Regions from separate parts of the Actinoallomurus sp. NPDC050550 genome, predicted to be linked through region 3. Evidence: riboswitches for the same ligand, from Rfam matches in the RefSeq annotation. Region 3 holds a riboswitch; each other region holds the start of a gene.
What was found. Region 3 has a riboswitch for cobalamin ahead of AB0I04_RS38160 (ribonucleoside-diphosphate reductase subunit alpha). Riboswitches for the same ligand answer to the same signal wherever they lie in the genome.
Positions count from the first base shown of each region.

Region 1: another riboswitch for cobalamin. It lies ahead of cobN (cobaltochelatase subunit CobN); the one in region 3 lies ahead of AB0I04_RS38160 (ribonucleoside-diphosphate reductase subunit alpha).
Region 2: another riboswitch for cobalamin. It lies ahead of bluB (5,6-dimethylbenzimidazole synthase); the one in region 3 lies ahead of AB0I04_RS38160 (ribonucleoside-diphosphate reductase subunit alpha).
Region 4: another riboswitch for cobalamin. It lies ahead of AB0I04_RS14570 (putative cobaltochelatase); the one in region 3 lies ahead of AB0I04_RS38160 (ribonucleoside-diphosphate reductase subunit alpha).

Region 1 covers NZ_JBFAJC010000008.1:211,538-216,771, forward strand. The annotation lists gene AB0I04_RS14310 (Gfo/Idh/MocA family oxidoreductase) at 1-88, opposite strand, end outside; gene AB0I04_RS14315 (AMP-binding protein) at 165-977, shown strand; gene AB0I04_RS14320 (VOC family protein) at 1,131-1,523, opposite strand; gene AB0I04_RS14325 (helix-turn-helix domain-containing protein) at 1,528-2,373, opposite strand; cobalamin riboswitch at 2,703-2,825, shown strand; gene cobN (cobaltochelatase subunit CobN) at 2,887-5,234, shown strand, end outside.
Region 2 covers NZ_JBFAJC010000046.1:66,487-71,720, reverse strand. The annotation lists gene AB0I04_RS41560 (glycosyltransferase family 39 protein) at 1-946, shown strand, start outside; gene AB0I04_RS41555 (hypothetical protein) at 1,084-2,085, opposite strand; cobalamin riboswitch at 2,346-2,541, shown strand; gene bluB (5,6-dimethylbenzimidazole synthase) at 2,574-3,194, shown strand; gene AB0I04_RS41545 (hypothetical protein) at 3,313-3,795, opposite strand; gene AB0I04_RS41540 (transglycosylase SLT domain-containing protein) at 4,001-4,666, shown strand; gene AB0I04_RS41535 (FtsW/RodA/SpoVE family cell cycle protein) at 4,699-5,234, opposite strand, start outside.
Region 3 covers NZ_JBFAJC010000039.1:26,862-32,095, reverse strand. The annotation lists gene AB0I04_RS38170 (hypothetical protein) at 138-371, shown strand; gene AB0I04_RS38165 (ribonucleotide-diphosphate reductase subunit beta) at 503-1,537, opposite strand; gene AB0I04_RS38160 (ribonucleoside-diphosphate reductase subunit alpha) at 1,534-3,786, opposite strand; cobalamin riboswitch at 3,885-4,101, opposite strand; gene AB0I04_RS38155 (CbtA family protein) at 4,226-5,083, opposite strand; gene AB0I04_RS38150 (CbtB domain-containing protein) at 5,119-5,234, opposite strand, start outside.
Region 4 covers NZ_JBFAJC010000008.1:264,088-269,321, forward strand. The annotation lists gene AB0I04_RS14560 (DUF6504 family protein) at 1-112, shown strand, start outside; gene AB0I04_RS14565 (LLM class F420-dependent oxidoreductase) at 137-1,165, opposite strand; cobalamin riboswitch at 1,436-1,557, shown strand; gene AB0I04_RS14570 (putative cobaltochelatase) at 1,617-3,749, shown strand; gene cobO (cob(I)yrinic acid a,c-diamide adenosyltransferase) at 3,822-4,424, shown strand; gene AB0I04_RS14580 (cobyrinate a,c-diamide synthase) at 4,453-5,234, shown strand, end outside.

The DNA.
Region 1 (5,234 bases), on a different contig from region 3:
CCAGGCCGGGGGCGGCGGCGATCAGGGGAGCGTGAAAGACCGCACCCCCGGTTCCATACCCGATCAGAGCGACACGCAGATTGTCCACAGATGGCCTCCTTAAAGGCCATTTGATCACGCTGCGGGTCTGTCCCGGCACGGTGGAGTCGGCTTACTCTCCGAATGTGCGTACGCCCGACCCGTCCCCGGCAGCGAATCTGGCCGAGTCGCTGAGCCAATGGACCCTCGCTTTCGGCTGGTGGGACCGGGTGGCGTTCCTGTGCGGTGACGACGACTTCACCCACGGGGAGGTGCATCTCGGGGCGGGCCGCGCGGCGGGCATGTTCCAGGAGCATGGGGTACGGCCCGGCGACCGGGTGGTGATCGCGCTGCCCGGGTCGATGGAGTTCGTGTGGGCGTTCCTTGGCGCGGTGCGCATCGGGGCGATCGCGCTGCTCTCCGATCCGGAGGCTTCGGCCCTCCCTCCGGGAGAGGTCGCGGTCTGCGCACTCGGTCGGCACGAGCACGTCATCACGCCCGCCGAACTGGTCGCCGCGATGTCCCGCGTGCGGACGCCACCGGCGCACCCGGTGCACCTGGGCACGCCGGCCTTCGCCCAGTACGGCGCGCTGTACGCGCACGGCGACCCGGAGGCGTCGTTCCTGGCGATGGAGCCGTTCGGCCTGCGGGAGAACGACGTGCTGTTCTCCGTGCCGAAGACGTACGACCCGGTGGGGCTGCGCAACACCGTCTTCCTGCCCCTGTACTCGGGGGCGAGCGCGGTGCTCGACTCCGGCCGCCGTTCGGTCACCAGGGTCGCCGAGCGGGTACGCCGCCACCGCGCGAGCGTCCTGCTCTCGACGTCGGCGTTCCTGACGAGGCTCGCCGCGGAGGGGTCCCGCGAGCCGTTCTGGCCCCTGCGCATGGCCGTGTCCCAGGGCGCGCCCCCGCCGGTACACGCCGAGGAATGGCTCGGCTGCCCCGTCCTGACCCCGTGACCGAGGGGCCCGCGCCGACGCAGGTGCGCTGACCTGAGGTGAGAACCCGCGGCGATCAGGGACCCGGACCGGCGTAGGCATCTTGACCGGCGGTGAGCAGGCGTGGTCGGCGGGGGCAGGGACCCAGGCCGGGGTGGGTGCCCTGAGCGGAGGTCAGGATGCCGCGCCCGCGTAGGTGCCGAAGCTCCAGAAGACGCCCTCTGGGTCCCGGAGGGTGAACCCGCGCGACCCGTAATCCTCGTCACGCAGGCCCTGAACGACGGTCGCTCCCGCCGCCACCGCCCGTTCGTACAGCGCGTCGGGCTCGTCGATCACGACGTACACCGATCCCGTACCGGGCGGCAGGTCGGCGATCGCGCTGTCGGTGCGGGCGGCGCTGCCGAGCATGACGCCGCCGCCTCCCGGCGCGCGGAGCTCGGCGTGCTCGACCCGGCCTTCGTTCTCGTAGACGGCGACCTCCTCGAACCCGAAGGCGTCGACGAGGAACCGGATGGCGGCGTGGGCGTCCTTGTAGCGGAGTGCGGGCCAGATTCGTGTTTCGCTCATGCCCTCATCGTTCCCCTGGAGCGTCCTCGTCGCCTTGGACGAATGGGAGCTCCTCCTCGGCCAGCCACGCCGACGGGGGACACCCGGCCAGGTCGTTCCAGTCGCGGGCCAGGTGCGCCTGGTCGTAGTAACCGCAGGCGGCCGCGACGTCCGCCAGGGGCGGCCGGCCGGGCCGCTGGAGCAGCTGTTTGGACCGCTCGAACCGCATCACGCGGGCGGCCTCCTTGGGCCGCAGGCCGTACTCCGCGGCGAACCGCTCGCCCAGGTGCCGCCGGCTCCAGCCCACCTCGCGTGCCAGGTCGGCGATCCGTACGGTGCCGTCGGTCTCGGCGAGCCGCCGCCAGGCGTACGCGATTTCGGGCGCCGGTCCCGGCAGCCGGCCGATGCCGCGCGACAGCACGTCCTCGACCACGGCGAATCGCGCCCGCCAGGTGCCGGCCTCGGTCAGGCGTTCGACCAGCTCGGCGGCCCGCGGGCCGATCAGGTCGTCGAGGGACAGGACGGCCCCGCCGATCGCGCCGGCGGGCAGCCCGAACAGGGAGCGCGCCCCCTCTGGCGTGAGGTCGAGCTGGATTCCGGCCAGGTCACCGTCGTGCGCGATGGTCACCGGCCAGGTGTGCATGCCTCCCACGAGGGCCATGAAGGCCGTCGGCGTCCGGTCCGCGCCGACGAGCGTACGGGTCGGTGCGTCCAGGCCGAGGATCACGGTCAGGTGCCGAGACGGGAGCCCCCGATGCGTCCCCGGGGCGAAGCCCTCGTACCGGTAACCGACGCAGCGCGCCACCGACGGTGCGAGCCGCACCGACGGCCGCACCCGGGCCGTCTGTTCGACGGTAGCGCCACTTCCCATGGCCTCCACGGTAACCGGCGGACAGCGGAAACGGCGGCGCTCGCCACCGATACCGGACTGGGCCACGCCGCACCGACCTGGATCGCCGCGCCGGACCTCGCCGTGGCCGTCGCCTCCGGCACCCTCGACCGCCGCGACCGTCCGTCCCGCGAAGTAGTCAGGCATTGTGCTGTTCCCATGGCCGACGCTCACGTCCGGTAGGGCGCGGCGTACACCTCGCTGTCGGCTCGGAGGACGATCTGGCGAGAGTTTCATCCAAGGGATGGGGTGACCTGCGGCGGTGCGGGGCGAGGGTGGGCCTCGTAGACTGGGCGCGCGACGGCGAAGGGAAGGAACCCGGTGTGAATCCGGGGCTGTCCCGCAACTGTGACCGGGTAGCGAACCCGCGTGTACGGCCACGGCGATCAGCTGGAAGGCCGCGGGGGAGCGGTGACCTGGGAGTCAGGAGACTTCCCGCCGTCGGCGACCTTTCACCCGAGCCGGGGCGAGGACCCCCGAGGGAAGGAACGACGCGTGCGTGTCCTGCTGCTCTCAACGGCCGATACCGAACTCCTGTCGGCCCGCTCCGCGAACGCCGGATATGTGACCGGCAACCCGTCCCGGCTGGACGTCGCCGACCTTGACGGGCTCTGCGAGGGCGCCGACGTCGTGGTCGTCCGGCTGCTCGGGGGGCTGAAGACCTGGCAGGAGGGCGTGGAGGATCTGCGCCGCCGGGGCCTGCCGCTGATCGCGCTGGGCGGGGAGGCCGCTCCGGACGCCGAGCTGATGGCGCTGTCGACGGTGCCCGCCGGCGTCGCCGCGGAGGCGCTGGACTACCTGCGCGAGGGCGGCGTGGACAACCTGCGGGAGCTGGCCCGCTTCCTGTCCGACACCGTGCTGCTCACGGGTGAGGGCTTCGAGCCGCCGCGGCGGATGCCGGCGTACGGCGTGCACCAGACCGGGGTCGAGCCGAAGGACGGCCGGCCGACCGTCGGCGTCGTCTTCTACCGGGCGCACGAGCTGTCCGGCAACACCGCCTTCGTGGACACGCTGTGCGAGCGGATCGAGGAGCTGGGCGCGAACGCGCTGCCCGTCTTCTGCGGCTCGCTGCGCTCCGCCGACGAAGAGCTCCTAACACTGCTGGGCCGGGCGGACGCTCTTGTCGTCACCGTGCTCGCCGCCGGCGGGGCGGTGGCCGCGGACGCGTCGGCGGGCGGCGACGAGGACGCGTGGGACGCCGGGGCGCTGGCCGCCCTGGACGTCCCCGTCATCCAGGGGCTGTGCCTGACGACGTCCCGTGCCACCTGGGAGGCGTCGGACGCGGCGCTGTCCCCGATGGACGCCGCGATGCAGGTCGCGATCCCCGAGTTCGACGGCAGGCTGATCTCGGTGCCGTTCTCCTTCAAGGAGGAGGGACCGGACGGCATCCCCGTGTACGCCGCCGACCCGGAGCGGGCCGCGCGCGTCGCCGGGATCGCCGTCCGCCAGGCACGCCTCGGGCACACGCCGGTCGCCGAGCGCAGGCTCGCGATCGTGCTGTCGTCGTACCCGACCAAGCACGCCCGCGTCGGCAACGCCGTCGGCCTGGACACGCCCGTCTCGGCGGTCCGCCTGCTCGCGGCGCTGCGGGAGGCCGGCTATGACGTCGGCGACCATCCCACCGACGGGGACACGCTGATCCACTCGCTGATCGCGGCGGGCGGCCACGACGTCGAGTGGCTGACCGAGGAGCAGCTGCGCGCCGCGCCCGCCCGGGTGCCGCTGAAGGACTACGAGCGCTGGTTCACCGCGCTGCCGGAGTCGCTGCGCGAGGGCATGCGCGAACACTGGGGCGAGCCGCCGGGCGAGCTGTACACCGACGACGACGAGATCGCGCTGGCGTCGCTGCAATTCGGGAACGTCGTGCTCATGATCCAGCCGCCGCGCGGGTTCGGGGAGAACCCGGTGGCGATCTACCACGACCCCGATCTGCCGCCGTCGCACCACTACCTGGCGGCGTACCGCTGGCTGGACGAGGTGTTCGGCGCCGACTCGGTGATCCACCTCGGCAAGCACGGCACGCTCGAGTGGCTACCCGGCAAGGGCCTCGGGCTGTCGGCCGAGTGCGCTCCGGACGCGGTCCTCGGCGACCTGCCGCTCGTCTACCCGTTCATCGTCAACGACCCGGGCGAGGGCACCCAGGCGAAACGGCGCGGCCACGCCGTGGTCGTCGACCATCTGGTGCCGCCGATGGCGCGCGCCGACACGTACGGGGACCTGGCCAGGCTCGAACAGCTCCTCGACGAGTACGCCACCGTCCAGGCGATGGACCCGGCGAAGCTGCCCACCGTGCGCGCCCAGATCTGGACGCTGGTCAAGGCCGCCGAGCTCCACCACGACCTGCACGTCAGCGACGAGCCGGGCGAGGGCGACTTCGACGACTTCGTCCTGCACATCGACGGCTACCTCTGCGAGATCAAGGACGTTCAGATCCGCGACGGCCTGCACATCCTCGGCCAGGCTCCGGAGGCGGAACAGCGCGTCAACCTGGTGCTGGCCGTCCTCCGCGCCGCGCAGGTGTGGGCGGGCCGGGCGGGCGCGCTGCCGGGCCTGCGCGCCGCGATCGCGCAGGCCTACGGGCTGGACGAGCGCGAACTGCTCGCCGAACCGGGCGCGCGGGTGGAGGCCACGGAGCTCGCCGAGCTCGTGGACGGTCCCGCGCGGACCGCCTCCGACGTGGTCGACCTCCTCGAGGCGGTGGCGCGCCGACTCGTCGTCGGCATGGAGACGCTCGGCTGGGACGCCTCCCGGGCGGCCGCCGTCTGCGCCGAGGTGCTCGGCGGCGAGGTTCCCGACGTCGTACGCCTGCTGGAGTTCGGCGCGCGAGAGGTCGTGCCGCGCCT
Region 2 (5,234 bases), on a different contig from region 3:
CGCCGGGAGCGTCGGTGGCCACATGTACTACATGGGCGTCGTCGACGTGGCGCTGGCCGCACTGTCCGGCGCGGGTCTCGTGGCGATGTGGGAGGCGTTCCGAACGTCCGGGCGGCGTGCGGTCGCCCTGCCCCTGGCGCTGATCGGCACCGTGGCGTGGGCCGTCTACCTGACATGGAATTTCCCGACCGTCCGATCGTGGCTCGTACCTACCGTGATCGGGATTGGCGTGATCGCCCTCGTTCTGCTCGCCGCGTGGCGATGGGGCGGGCTCCGCCGTCGCCTCGTCCCGGCCACGCTGGTCACCGTTGTCGCCGCGACCCTCATCGCGCCGGGAGCGTGGGCGTCATCGGTGTTCACCTCCGCCCAGCACGGCGCGTCCGGCATGGGAGCCATCGGGCCCGCACAGCGCGGGGGCGGTATGACACCGCTGTGGCTCACCGGCGCGATGGGCGCGGCGAGGCGCGGGGGTGCCCGCGCGATGGGCGCGGCGAGAGACCGGGGCGCCCGTGGCATGCGGTTCGGGGATTCCTCCGGGAAGCTCACCGCCGACCAGTTGGCTCTGCTCACCTACGTGCGGGCACATCGAGGCGGCGCGAAGTACCTGTTCGCGACGGATGGTTGGTCGGCCGCCTCTCCCTACATCCTGGGCGCCGGGGCCTCCGTCCTGCCCATGGGCGGGTTCACCGGCCAGGTGCCGTTCCCGACCCTGGACCACTTCCGACAGCTCGTCGACCACGGAGACCTGCACTATGTGCTGCTCGGCGGCGGCGAGGGCCGACGAGGCGGTGGTGCCGCTCAGGTCGCGGCGATCACCTCCTGGGTGAGCACCGCGTGCACGGCCGTACCCGCCAGTGCGTACGCGGGCTCCGCATCCGAGGACCCGTCCGCTCCGGCGTTCTTCGGTGACGCCACGGCGGCGCAGCGGCTCTACCACTGCGGCTGAACCCGAAGGTCGCGGGACAAGCCGACTTGCGGGGCGCGGCGTCATGACAGGACATAAGGCGGCTGGTCGTCAACGGCGAACTCGACGGCCGTCCGGGCAGGGAAGGTTGCCGCGAGCGGTGTCGCTCGGTCGCGGATTCACCCGTGAGTATTGGTCGCCCATGTCGCATCGTGGCCGTTGTAGATCACCAGGTTTTCGTCGGCCTGGAGCACCAGCGTCGCGCCATCGTGGCCGAACGTGCCCGACGCCCAGACCGCCTCTTTGCCGGCGTAGACGACCAGATTGCCGTCGGCCTGGAACTCGGCGTACGCACCGGCCTGATGCGTCCCGGTGGACCAGATGATCGCGCCGCTCGTGCCGCGCAGCACGAGGTCGCCGCCCGTCTGCATCGTCAACGCGAGGCGGTTCGTGCGCAGGGTCTTACCCGGGTTGAGGCCGTATGGCGCATGCACTTCGAGTGCCCACGGATTCCCGCCCGACATCGGCTTCTCACCCGCCGGAACGCCCTTGCGGGCCGCTCTGCTCGAGGGACCGCCCTTGTGGGCCGCATCGGCGCGAGGTGAAGGCTTGCCGGGTGCCCTGGGCTCGGCGCTCTTGGTGGCCGCCGGTTTGTGCGTCGGTTGTGCGGAGGGTGTCGAGGTCGGGGTGGCCGACGGGGACGTGGAGGTGTACGCGCCCGGCGGAGGTTGCTGGCCGTTGCCGGACAGCACCCTGTCGGCCGCAGCCGAGGTGGGGTGTTTCCTGGCGTGGTGCGAGCCCGTGCCGATCAGCAGGATCGGGACCGCGAGCAGGACGGCCCCGCCGATCGCGACCGCGGCCAGCACGGGTTTCTTCGGCCGGTCCGGCGGCATCTCCTCGGCGTTCACCGCACCGATCTGCGGTGCGACCGCCACCGCGGCGTCCGTGTCCGGGGCGGGGTCCTCCTGCTCCTTCGCCGCCGACGGTGTGTCCTTCGGCCGCTCTTGGGTCTCGCCGGCCTTCTTCTCCTCGGTGGCGGACCGGTCGCCCTCATGGGCCGGCTCGGCGCCGCCGGCCGGCGCCAGGTCTCCGGCCTCTTCGATGTCCGCCTTGGGCAGTTCCACCGGCCGGCGGATACCGAGCGACTCCGCGCGTTCGCCGGGTCCTGACTGCGAAGACAAGATCGCTCTCCTTAGGTCTGAATCAGATCGCGGGCGGCGCCGGGTCCAGCGGCGCGCCGGCCAGGTGCTGCGGGACGTCCCTCCCGCTCAGGGCACATGCCGACGCAGGTATCGGCGGCAGGCCGACTCCTCGGTAAGGCATACGAATCCCACCGCATTCGGGTTCACCACCGGACGGCTCCGTTTTCGGGCGAATACGACCGATCTCGCCCGAGTACGCCCGGCGACTCGGGGGCGACGGGGATTGATACGCTCGCGGCTGGCATGAACTGATGCGAGGTGCCCCCACGAGGGGAGAATCGGGAAGCCGGTGAAATTCCGGCACGGGCCCGCCGCGGTAACCGGGGAGCCGCCGTCCACGCGCGCACGCGCAGCCACTGGCCGCCAGGCCGGGAAGGCGGATGGTCAGGCATCGATCCGGAAGTCCGAAGACCGGCCTCGCTCCATCGGCCACCGCCAAGGTGGCCTGACGCAGCGGGAGCCTGCCCATGAACGCCGACATCTACGACGTGGTCCACCGTCGCCGTGACGTGCGCGCCCAGTTCACCGGCGCGCCGATACCAGAAGACGTCCTCCACCGGATCCTGACGGCTGCGCACGCCGCGCCCAGTGTCGGGCTCTCCCAGCCCTGGGACTTCATCATCGTGGCGGACCCGGCCGTCCGGCGCGCCTTCTACGACCACGTCCAGCACGAACGCACCACGTTCGCCGCCACCCTCACCACGGCCGCCGCCGACCGTTTCGCCCGGATAAAGATCGACGGTGTACTGGAGAGCAGCCTGTCGATCGTGGTCACCTACGATCCCGACCGGGGCAGCCCCGCGGTCTTGGGCCGACACGCCATCGCCGACGCGGGACTGTACTCGGTCTGCCTGGCCATCCAGAACCTGTGGCTGGCCGCCACCGCCGAGAACCTGGGCGTCGGCTGGGTGTCCTTCTACCGCGAACGGCACCTGCGTCAGTTGCTCGGTATCCCGACCGGGATCCGGCCCGTCGCCTGGCTGTGTGTAGGGCCGGTCACCCATCTGGAAGCCGTGCCGGATCTCGAACGGCACGGCTGGCGCCACCGCCGCCCCTTGGAGGCCGCGATCCATCACAACCGCTGGTGAGCCCCGCAGGGCGTCATCGTCGGTCACCGCGGGTTCGTAACGCCCCACGCGCACGGTTTACGAAGGGCATGCAGCCGGATCGACGGCAGGCCACTGAATCCGGATCGCGGGGTCGCGCTCAGCCCGTTTCGGCCTCGGTCCGTGGTGCTCGAGTCAGGGTGAGAGCACTACCTGCCACGCCGATAACGATGATCGCGATGGCCACGCTGATCCCGCCCTCATGGTCCCAGTAGACGTCCTTGAGCTCGATCAGCAGAGCGGCCTCGTCGACGACAAGAGCGAGCCCGATGCCGAAGGCCAGGCCCATCCACATGCGCCAGCGAGGGGAGCGCTCGACGAGCCCGCATGCTCCCACAGCGATCAGCGCCAAGATGCCCCAGATGTAATGGTGGATGTGCACGCCACCGACCCGGACATTGCCCAGCCCGGCGACGTGGACGTGGATCGCCCAAGTCAACAGGCGCAGCCCGGCGAACGTCGCGGTGAATCCCCACCAGGCCAGCACCAACCCACGCCGGGTCGGATGAACCTCCCGCAACCGGCGTGGGCCACGCTGTTCCAAGCGGCGGGCCTTGTGGTCTCGCGGCACCTGTTCGGTCACTCGGCGAGCGTACTTCGGCGCATCGACTCTTCGCGGTCACGGCGGCCGGCTGTACCCGGTAAGACGTAGGGCCGGGAAGCTCTCAGTCCTAAGGTGCTGGTATGACCTCCGAATCCGGCGGCATCATCCTTGAGATCGATGGCATGAGGCTGATCGGGGACCAGACTGTAAAGCATCGATCGGCGCGGATTCGGGGAGGCATAGGGTGCGAGACCATCCGGGGCGATGGCTTGTCATCCTGGTCGCGGCCGTCGCCGCGGTGTACTGGGTGCTGACACACGGCGAAGATAATTCCGGCGGCGTGCGACCGACCGGGTCCGGCAGGTCGGGCGTCGCATCGACACCGAGTGGCAAGGCGCCTGGCCGATCGGATTCGACGTCGGCTTCGAACGACCCCGCGCGCTTTGCCGCACAGGTCATCAAGCACGCACGCGAGGCCAGGATCAGCCCGAAACTGCTGATGGCGATCCTGTACAACGAATCGGACAAGCCACACGACCCTGGCTTCGAACGCGCCTGGCAGAAGATCAAGCCAGATGCCGCGTTCGGCATCGCCGACATGCACAAGCCCGCGTTCAATGAGACCAAACACGGCCGCAGCTTCGCCGACCGCCGCTGGGAAGAACTCCCTGACGACCCCGACCTCGCGATCACTGCTGCGGCCTGGTATCTGCATGATCTGGCTACCGACCTGCCTGCCAAATGGTCCGGGCCGTACACCCGAAATGAGTTGCTGGCCCTCGGCTACAACGCCGGGCCCGGCGCTATGAGAGCATTCGCCCGAGGCGCCAAGCCTGGTGACATCGCCCAGTCCTATCTGGAACGCCTACGTGGGAACTGGGCAACGGCCGGACAGGCCCTCCGCCGTTAGCAGTGAGCATTTTGAACAGTGTCCGGCGATGTTCAGCCGGTACGCACTATCTGCGTCATGCCTTCGTCCTGGATCGGTTGAGGTGCGGGCCGTCGGGCCGCGTCGCTGATGCGGATGAGGATGGCGATGAAGATCCAGTTCGACAACAGCGCCGATCCGCCTTGCGCCAGGAAGGGCGTTGTGACGCCGGCGGTCAGTGGGATGAGCCCGGTGACGCTGGCGACGATCAGGAAGACCTGAAGGGCGAAGATGAAGGAGATCCCGCCGGTGAACAGTTTCAGGAACGGGTCGCGAATGAGGAGCGCGGCCTTCATGCCGCGCTCCACGATCAGCGCGAAGACCAGCAGGATCACCATCAGTCCGGCGAGTCCCAGTTCCTCGCCGAAGGAGGTGAAGATGTAGTCGGCGTAGCTGACCGGGGTGAGGTACGGCTGGCCCTGCCCGAGCCCGGTGCCCAGCACACCGCCTTGCGCCAGGGAGAACATCGCTCGCATGGGCTGGCCGCTGTCGGCGTAGTGGCCGCCCAGGGCGGCGCACTTGCTCACGAAGTCGGCCGTGTCCGACGTCG
Region 3 (5,234 bases):
TATATACCTGTTTGTTGGTATTGATTCCTCGAGTCGAGCAAGGTGACATGGGACGGGCGATAGGCCGTGAGCTTGGTCGATCGCCCGACGTGTCGGCGCAACGCCGCGCCGAGAACGACTCAGGAGAGGCAGGCTTGATGAAGCTTTCCAAGAAGATGTCGATCGCCATCTCCAGCCTTGCATTCGCGGGGACCGCCGTCTTCACCGCCGGAACCGCCCTACCGGCGAGCGCACAAACCGTATCCGTCGCACCGCATCAGGTCGGCATCGCTCCGACCTTCGGCTGCTTCGGCGGATTCTTCAGCAGTTGCGGCGGCCTCTTCGGCTTCCATCGCCACTTCTTCTTCGACGACTGCGATTGCGACTGCTGATCCACCGGTCGGCAGGCGGCCGAGGACGGCTCCCGTCGAGTTGAGCCGACACTCAAAGAGGCTCAGCCAGGGTCCCGCACCAGCACGTGCGGGACCCATCCGCGATTGGTGGACTCTCGCTCTGGAACGGGTCAGAACGCCTCGTCGAGGCTGACCGTCCCTTCGACGGCGACCTGGTAGGCCGAGACTCGGCGTTCGAAGAAGTTGGACAGTTCCTGGACGTCCTGCAGTTCCATGAACGGGAACGGGTTGGCGGTGCCGTACCGCCTCGGCATGCCGAGGCGAGCGAGGCGCTGGTCGGCGACGTTCTCCAGGTAGGCGCGCATGTCGGTGGCGGTCATGCCGGGCAGGCCGTCGCCGCACAGGTCGTGGGCGAAGGCGAGTTCGGCGGCGACGGCCTCCTCCAGCATCGTCGTGACCTGCCCGGTCAGCTCCTCGTCGAACAGGTCGGGCTCTTCGGCACGTACGGTGTCGACGACGCTGAAGGCGAACTCCATGTGCATCGACTCGTCGCGGAAGACCCAGTTCGTGCCCGAGGCGAGGCCGTTGAGCAGGCCACGCGAGCGCAGCCAGTAGACGTAGGCGAAGGCGCCGTAGAAGAACAGGCCCTCGATGCAGGCGGCGAAGCAGATCAGGTTGAGCAGGAACGCCCGCCGGTCCTCCCGGGTCCGCAGCCGGTCCGTCGCGCCGAGGGAGTCGATCCAGCGGAAGCAGAACTCGGCCTTGTCGCGGATGGAGGGGATGTTCTCGACCGCGGCGAACGCCTTGACGCGTTCGTCGTGGTCGGGCAGATAGGTGTCGAGCAGGGTCAGGTAGAACTGCACGTGCACGGCCTCTTCGAACAGCTGCCGTGACAGGTACAGCCGCGCCTCGGGCGCGTTGAGGTGGGTGTAGAGGTTGAGCACCAGGTTGTTGGCCACGATCGTGTCACCGGTGGCGAAGAAGGCCACCAGCCGGTTGACCAGGTGCAGTTCCTCGGGTGTGAGCCGGGACAGGTCGGCCAGGTCCGAGTGCAGATCGACCTCCTCGACCGTCCAGGTGTTGCGGATCGCCGCGCGGAACCGTTCGTAGAAGGCCGGGTAGCGCATCGGCCGCAGGGTCAGGTCCATCCCCGGGTCGAGCAGGCTCATGAGGTCCTTTCCGTTGGAGGTGTGATCCAGGCTCACTGGCAGGCCTCGCAGGTCTCGGGGTTCTCCAGGGAGCACATGAGCGCTTCCTGGACAGGGGCGACGGTCGTCTGCGCGATGCGGGTGGCCGGCCGTGACCGCAGGTAGTACGTGGTCTTCAGGCCCGACCGCCAGGCATAGGCGTACATCGAGGACAGCTTCCCGATGGTCGGGCTCGCCATGAACAGGTTCAGCGACTGGGACTGGTCGATGTAGGGCGTACGCGCCGCGGCCAGGTCGATCAGCGCCTTCTGCGGGAGTTCCCACGCGGTGCGGTACAGGCTCCGCAACTCCTCGGGGAGCTCCTCGATCTCCCGCACCGATCCGTCGGCACGCTTGATCGCGTCACGCACCCGCGGCGTCCACAGCCCGCGCGCCTTCAGATCCGCCACCAGGTAGGTGTTGATCTGCAGGAACTCCCCCGACAGGGTCTCGCGCTTGAAGACGTTGGACACCTGCGGCTCGATGCACTCGTAGCAGCCGGCGATGGAGGCGATGGTCGCGGTCGGCGCGATCGCGACCAGCAGTGAGTTGCGCAGCCCGACCTCCCGGATCCGGGCCCGCAGAGCCTCCCACTCGACGGCGTGGACCGGGTCGGTGTCCGGCCAGTGGTCCGGGTGCAGGACGCCACGGGCGGCGCGCGTCTGGTCGTAGGAGGGGTGCGGGCCGTAGGTCGCGGCCAGCGCCGCCGACTCCCCGTAGGCCGCGAGCGCGATCTCTTCGGCGATACGGGTGGACAGCGCGAGCGCCTCGGGTGAGTCGAAGGGCAGCCGCAGCCGGAAGAACACGTCCGCCAGGCCCATCACGCCGAGCCCGATCGGCCGCCACCGCCGGTTCGCCTTCGCCGCCTCCGGCGTCGGGTAGAAGCCGCGGTCGATCGTGCGGTCCAGGAACCGCACCGCCGTACGCGCGGTCGCCCGCAGCCTCGCCCAGTCGACCCCGTCGTCGGTCACGTGGGCGGCGAGGTTGATCGAGCCGAGGTTGCACACCGCGGTCTCGGCGTCGTGGGTCACCTCGAGGATCTCGGTGCAGAGGTTGGACAGGTGCACGACGTTGCCGGGCTCGGCGGTCTGGTTGCAGGCGCGGTTGGCGGCGTCCTTGAACGTCATCCAGCCGTTGCCGGTCTGGGCGAGGGTGCGCATCATCGCCCCGTACAGCTGCCGCGCCGGGACCTGCCGGACGAACCGGCCCTCGGCCTCGGCCGCCCGGTACGCGCGGTCGAACTCCTCGCCCCACAGGTCCACCAGCTCCGGCACCTGCTTGGGATCGAACAGCGACCAGGTCGCGTCCGCCTCGACCCGGCGCATGAACTCATCCGGCACCCAGTTCGCCAGGTTGAGGTTGTGCGTACGCCGCGCGTCCTCCCCGGTGTTGTCCCGGAGCTCGAGGAACTCCTCCACGTCGGCGTGCCAGGGCTCGAGGTAGACGCACGCAGCGCCCTTGCGTCGGCCGCCCTGATTCACCGCCGCGACGCTCGCGTCCAGCGTCCGCAGCCACGGCACGATCCCGTTGGAGTGCCCGTTCGTGCCCCGGATCAGCGAGCCCCGGCTCCGCACCCGGCTCCAGGAGATCCCGATGCCGCCGGCGTACTTGCTCAGCCGGGCCACCTGGCCGTACCGCTCGTAGATGGCCTCCAGCTCATCGCGCGGCGAGTCCAGCAGGAAGCAGGACGACAGCTGCGGGCGGGCGGCTCCGGAGTTGAACAGCGTCGGCGAGCTCGGCAGGTACGCCAGCCGTGACATCAGGCCGTACAGCTCCGCCGCCTCGGCCACGCTCTCGGCCAGCCCGCAGGCCACCCGCAGGAAGAAGTGCTGCGGGCGCTCCAGCACCTGCCGCCTCGTCGGATGCCGCAGCAGGTACCGGTCATAGATGGTTCGCAGCCCGAAGTAGGTGAACCGGTCGTCGGCGTCATGGTCGACCAGCGCGTCCAGCGCCGCCGCGCTACGGGCGACGAATCCTGCGGTCTGCTCGTTGAGCAGCCCCTGCCCATGGGCCGCCGCGACGGACTCGGTGAACGTCACCGGCCCGGTCTCCTCCGCGATCGACCGGGCGAGCAGCCGGGCCGCCACCGTCGAGTAGACCGGGTCGGTGACGACCAGCGCAGCGGCCCGCCGTACGGCCTCGGCCAGATCACCGGCTCCGGTGATGAGCAGCGGATCGGCCTCCGGCAATCCGGCGCAGACGCGCTCGATCTCTGCCGCGAGCGTGGCCTCGGGGGCCGTGGGGGGCGCGATGAGCTGTTGTGTCACGGTGCTCTCTCCTCGTGGGCTTCACCCTCGCGAGAAGACGCGCACGGACGACAAGGCTCCGCCGCCGGCCCTCCCACGAGGCCTGGACGACCGCGCGCTCCCGCGCACGGGTCGCTGGCAGGTCTTCGGACTCGCGGGCAGCACGCCTTCAGGCGCGTCCTACTGGCCGTCGCTTCCCGGGCCCGATCGAGCCCAGTGCTGTTGACGGCGGTCGTTCCCACTCACCGCTGCGGGGCAGTCCCGGCCTCTCACCGGGTTCCCTCTTACGACACCCGCCACATGATGCACAGGTGAACCAGCAACACGAGAACCATACATGTAGTGGCGATTGAAACGCATCACCACCAGATATTGGGTGTGTCGGGTAAGGAGCAGCGCAGCGCGGGCATGCCGAACGGCCCCCGGCGGTGATCCGCCGAGGGCCTTCAGGAGGTGTGGCCTACGCCGTGACCGGTGCCTGCGCGGTCCGGGGGCCTTCGGCCGTACGGGCGAGCAGCCGTTCGGCCATCGGCGCGAAGCACAGGCCGATCGCCGCCCACATGATCGCCTGCGCGGCCACCGAGTACAGGCGGAAGGAGAACAGCACGTCCGCCGGGAACCCCGGATAGACGATCTGCCCCTGCTGGTTCTTCAGCGGCAACGGTGTCTCCGTCGCGTGCCGGCCGTACTCGTGGACGTTCGCCGACAGATGCCCGAACGAGGGAAGCACGAACATCACGACACCGAGCGCCGCAACGCAGGCCAGCCCGGCCAGCAGCGTCGCGTTCCAGTTCCCGAAGCGGGGCTTGAGCTTCTGGCCGAGCCAGACCGCCAGGATCAGGAACGCGATGGCGAACCCGACCATCAGCAGGAACAGGCCGCCTCGGTCGCGGATGGTCTCGTGGTGACCGATCGCGGGCGGGTCGGCCGGATACTTGGCGAAGGGGATCAGGTAGAACCCCAGGAACCCGCCGAGGGCGACCAGCAGCGCCAGCGTCCGCGGCCGCAGGTTCCCCGTGCGGCCGCAGGCCAGGATGTAGGCCACCGCGTACAGACCGCCCATCGCGGCACCGAACAGGATGACGCCGACGCCGATGCCGACGTTCGCCTGGATGGTGCGACTGAAAATGTCCGGGTGGGCGGCCTCGGGCGTGATGCCCGCCGCCTTGTCGAGCATCGCCTGAGCGGCGTCCCGGCCGCTCTCGTAGTCGACGGCCGCCTGAATCTGCGGCTCGGCGAAGATCCGTGCGAAGACGAACGCGAGGATTCCGCCGATCGCGCCCACGAGCAGCCCACGCAGGATGAATCGCCGTTCCACGGCGTACTCCTTGAATTGTGGTGTCGCGGGCCGGATCAGTGGCAGGGGAATCCGAGGAGGTGCCGGGCGTCGTGAACGAACTCGTGAATGGCCATGTTGTTGCCGAAGACCGAGGTCGCGCCCTGGTCGACGCCGATGAAGTAGTACACGG
Region 4 (5,234 bases), on a different contig from region 3:
CGAGCGGGAGTTCTGGCGCGTCGAGGCCACCCCAGACCGGGCGATCGGCGTGTACGAACTGCGCCACGACCAGGCGACCGGCACGTGGATGCTCTCCCGCGCCTGGAACTAGGGCGCGTCCGGTGGATCACGAATCTCAGGACTCGACGAGGTCGCGGATGGCCTTCAGGGTCGATTCGTCCTTCACTCCGGCGATGAGGAGTGTGGTCACGGGGGAGTCCTGCCACAAGCGGAGGCGTTCCTTGATGCGGCCGATCGGGCCGAGCAGGGAGATGGAGTCGGCCAGCTCGTCCGGCACCGCCTTGATCGCCTCGTCGCGTCGGCCCGACAGGAACAGCTCCTGCACGCGTACGGCCTCCTCGGCGTAGCCCAGCCGCCCGATCAGGTCGAGGTGGAAGTTGCGGTCCTTGGCGCCCATCCCGCCGATGTAGAACGCCAGCGGGATCTTGGCGAACTCCAGTGCGGTCGCCAGGTCGTCCGTCACGATCGTCGTCACGGTCGCGGCGATGTCGAACCCCTCCCGGCGGCCCGCCAACGACGCGCCGAACACCGCCTCGATCTGGGCCGGATCGACGAAGAGGGGCAGCCAGCCGTCCGCGATCTCAGTGGCGAGGGCGATGTTCTTCGGGCCCTCCGCGCCGAGGTAGACCGGGATCCGCGGGCGTACCGGATGGACGATCGACTTGAGCGGCTTGCCGAGCCCGGTGACGCGGCCGGGGCCGTACGCCGACGCCGGCAGGGGCAGCGGATAGTGGGGGCCGGCGGAGGTCACCGGCTCCTCGCGCCGCCAGACGTCCCGCAGGATCCGGACGTACTCGCGCGTACGCTCCAGCGGCCGGGCGAACGGCACGCCGTACCAGCCCTCGACGACCTGGGGGCCGGACGCGCCGATGCCGAGGGTGAGCCGTCCGCCGGACAGCGCGTCGAGCGTCAGCGCGTGCATGGCGGTCGCGGCGGGGGTGCGGGCGGACATCTGGACCACCGCCGTGCCCAGTTTGATGCGCGACGTCCGGGCGCCGTACCAGGCGAGCGTGGTGAAGGCGTCGGAGCCGTACGCCTCGGCGGTGAAGACGTATTCGTAGCCGAGCCGTTCGGCGGCCAGCACCGTCTCGGTGGCGTCCTCCGGATCCCGCTGCCAGTAGCCGACGTTGATGCCGAGCCTCATCCGCGCGCCTCCCTAAAACTAGAACGCGTTCTATTCAAGCAGATCGACGTCGATCCGGCACGGCCCCGAGGCCCTGCGCCGGACCCGCAGTGTCCCTGTGCCGGACCCGCGGTGCCCCTGCGCCGGACCCGCAGTGTCCTCGTGCCGGACCCGCGGTGCCCCTGCGCCGGACCCGCAGTGTCCTCGTGTCGGAGCTGCGGCGCCTCTGCGTCGGACCTGCGGTGTCGCGCGCCAGACCGGATATGTCATGCTGTCTTCCGGCGATACGCGGAGGAACCCGGTGCGAATCCGGGGCTGTCGCGCAACTGTGACCGGGGAGTTCTTCCTCAAGAATGGCCACGGCGTGAGCCGGAAGGTCGAGGGCGGGCGGCGAGCCGGGAGCCAGGAGACTCCGGCCGCCGATGCCAGACCACCTACGGGCGCGTTAACCCGAGGAAAGGACGACCACCGGGTGAACACCTATCCGTTCTCCGCCATCACCGGGCTGGAGGACCTCAAGCTCGCCCTCCTGATCAACGCGGTCTCCCCGGCCGTCGGCGGCGTGCTGGTCCGTGGCGAGAAGGGCACCGCCAAGTCCACCATCGTGCGCGGCCTCGCCGCGCTGCTGCCCGACGTCACGGTCGTGACGGACTGCCGGTTCTCCTGCGACCCGCAGGCGCCGGATCCACAGTGCCCCGACGGGCCGCACGTCGACGACGACGGCACGCTGGTCCGGCCGGCGCGGCTCGTGGAGCTGCCGATCGGCGCCGCCGAGGACCGCCTCACCGGCTCGCTCGACCTCGAACGCGCCCTGACCGAGGGCGTCCAGGCGTACCAGCCCGGCCTGCTGGCCGAGGCGCACCGCGGCGTCCTGTACGTCGACGAGGTGAACCTGCTCCACGACCACCTCGTCGACCTCCTTCTCGACGCCGCCGCGATGGGGCACTCGTACGTCGAGCGCGAGGGCGTCTCCATCCGGCACGCCTCCCGGTTCCTGCTGGTCGGCACGATGAACCCCGAAGAGGGCGAGCTGCGGCCGCAGCTGCTCGACCGGTTCGGCCTGACGGTGGAGGTGGCGGCCACCCGGGACCCGGAGGAACGGGCGGAGGTCGTCCGGCGGCGCCTGGCCTACGAGGCCGATCCCGCGGCGTTCACGCTCGGCTGGGCACGGGCCGAGGCCGAGCTGGCCTGGCGGATCGGCCAGGCCCGTGCCAGGCTCTCCGAGATCGTGCTGCCGGACGGCGCGCTGCGCCAGATCACGGCGGTGTGCGCCGCGTTCGAGGTGGACGGGCTGCGCGCCGACATCGTGATGGCCCGTGCCGCGATGGCCCTCGCCGCCTGGCACGACCGGACTGTCGTCACCGCCGCCGACGTCCGCGTCGCCGCCCGGCTCGCCCTCCCGCACCGGCGCCGCCGCGACCCCTTCGACGCGCCGGGACTGGACGAGGACAAACTCGACGACGTCCTCGAGAACACCGGCGGCTACGACTCCGACGACGCCTCCGGCTCCTCCACTCCGAACGTGCCCCAGCCACGCGGGGGAAGCGAGCCGGACACCGAACCCGACCCGGACGTCACGGTCGACTGGGACGCCCGGCGCAAGCCCGACGACGAGGACCCCGATGACCCCGGCCCGGACGACGGGCCTGACGGTCCCAGCCCGGACGGCTCCGGCCCGGACGCGCCCGGCGACTCCGACGGGCGGGACGCCCAGGAGGGGCCGCTGGTCGACATCGAGCAGGCGCTGTCGGGCGAGGGCGCGTCGGACGAGGACGACGGCGAGCGCACCCGGGTGGACTCCCCGGAACCCGCGCCCGCCGACGCCGTCTACCGGACGCGGGTGTTCACCGTGCCAGGCCTCGGGGACGGCGCGCCGGGCCGACGCTCGCGCGCCCGCACGCCGTACGGCCGCACGACCGGCGCGCGTCCGGGCGCGCATTCGCTGCACCTGACCGCGACGCTCCTCGCCGCCGCCCCGCACCAGCGCGCCCGCGGCCGCACCGGCCCTGGGCTGGTGATCCGCTCCGGCGACCTGCGCGAACGCATCCGGGAGGGCCGGGAGGGCAACCTGGTGCTGTTCGTCGTCGACGCGAGCGGCTCGATGGCCGCCCGGCAGCGGATGCGCGCGGTGAAGGGCGCCGTGCTCAGCCTCCTCCTCGACGCCTACCAGCGCCGTGACAAGGTCGGGCTGATCACCTTCCGGGGCACGTCCGCCGAGCTCGCGCTGCCCCCCACCTCCTCCGTCGAGGCCGGGGCCCGCCGCCTCGAGACCCTGCCGACCGGCGGGCGTACCCCGCTCGCCGCAGGCCTGCTGCGCGCCGCCGACGTGCTGCGCGCCGAACGCCTGCGCGACCCCGCCCGCCGCCCGCTGCTCGTCCTCGTGACCGACGGCCGGGCGACCCACGGCTCACCCGCTGACGCGTTGCGCGCCGCCGGACTCCTGCACGGCGTCACCGCCGTCGTGGTCGACTGCGAGCGCGGCCCCGTGCGCCTCGGACTCGCCGGCGGGATCGCCGCCCGCCTCGGGGCCGAGGTCGTCCGGTTGGAGGAACTGGCCGCCGACGCCCTCACCGGCGTCGTCAACGACAGCAGGGCGGCGGCGTGACCCCGGAACGAGCCCGCAAGGTGATCAACCTCGACGATGAGTTCGTGACCGTCGTCGTACGGAAGGACTGACATGCCGCAGGGAAAGCCGTCGCAGGTGCCCGACGACGGGCTCACGACCCGCCAGCGCCGCAACCGGCCCCTCGTGGTCGTCCACACCGGGCCGGGCAAGGGCAAGTCCACCGCGGCCTTCGGGCTGGCCCTGCGCGGCTGGAACCAGGGCTGGCCGATCGGGGTGTTCCAGTTCGTCAAGTCCGCCAAGTGGCGCATCGGCGAGGAGCGGGCCCTGCGTGTCCTCGGCGACTCCGGCGAGGGCGGCCCGGTCACCTGGCACAAGATGGGCGAGGGCTGGTCGTGGATCCAGCGGGCCGGCACCGAGGAGGACCACGCGGCGGACGCGCGCGAGGGCTGGGAGCAGATCAAACGCGACCTCGCCGCCGAGACCTACACGCTCTACGTGCTGGACGAGTTCACCTACCCGATGAAGTGGGGATGGGTGGACGTCGAGGACGTCATCGCGACGCTGCGGGACCGCCCGGGCTACCAGCACGTCGTCATCACCGGCCGCGACGCCGACCCGCGCCTGGTGGAGTTCGCCGACCTCGTCACCGAGATGGGGAAGGTCAAGCACCCCATGGACGCCGGCCAGAAGGGCCAGAAAGGCATCGAATGGTGACCGTGTCCCCGATCGCGCGGGCGGTCCGGTGAGGATCCCGCGCCTCGTCATCGCCGCTCCCGCCTCCGGGAGCGGCAAGACGACGGTCGCGACGGGGCTGATGGCCGCGCTGACCGCGCGCGGGCTCGACGTCTCGCCGCACAAGGTCGGACCGGACTACATCGACCCCGGCTACCACGCGCTCGCGGCCGGGCGGCCCGGCCGCAACCTCGACCCGTGGCTGACGTCGGAGGACCTCGTCGCGCCGCTGTTCCTGCATGGGGCGCGCGGCGCGGACGTCGCGGTGATCGAGGGCGTGATGGGGCTGTTCGACGGGGCCGAGGCCGCCGGCGGGGGCGGGTTCGCCTCCACGGCACACGTGGCCCGGCTCTTGGACGCGCCGGTCGTCCTCGTCGTGGACGCCTCGTCGGCGGGCCGCTCGGTCGCCGCGCTGGTCCACGGCTTCGTGACGTACGACTCCACGGTGCGGATCGGCGGCGTGATCCTCAACCGGGTCGGGTCCGACCGGCACGAGCGGATCTGCCGGGCGGCGATCGAGGAGACCGGCCTGCCGGTGCTCGGCGTGCTGCGGCGCCACGCGGACGCCGGCACCCCGTCGCGTCACCTGGGACTCATCCCGGCGGCCGAGCGCAGCGCCGACGCCGTACGGACCGTCGAGCGGCTCGGCGCCCTCGTGGCCGAGTCCTGCGACCTGCAGGGCCTGCTCGCCCTCGCCCACGGTGCGCCGCCGATCGCGGCCGACCCCTGGGACCCGGCGGTCGGCCTCCCGGACGGCGTCGCGGGCGCGCGTCCCGTTGTCGCGGTCGCGGG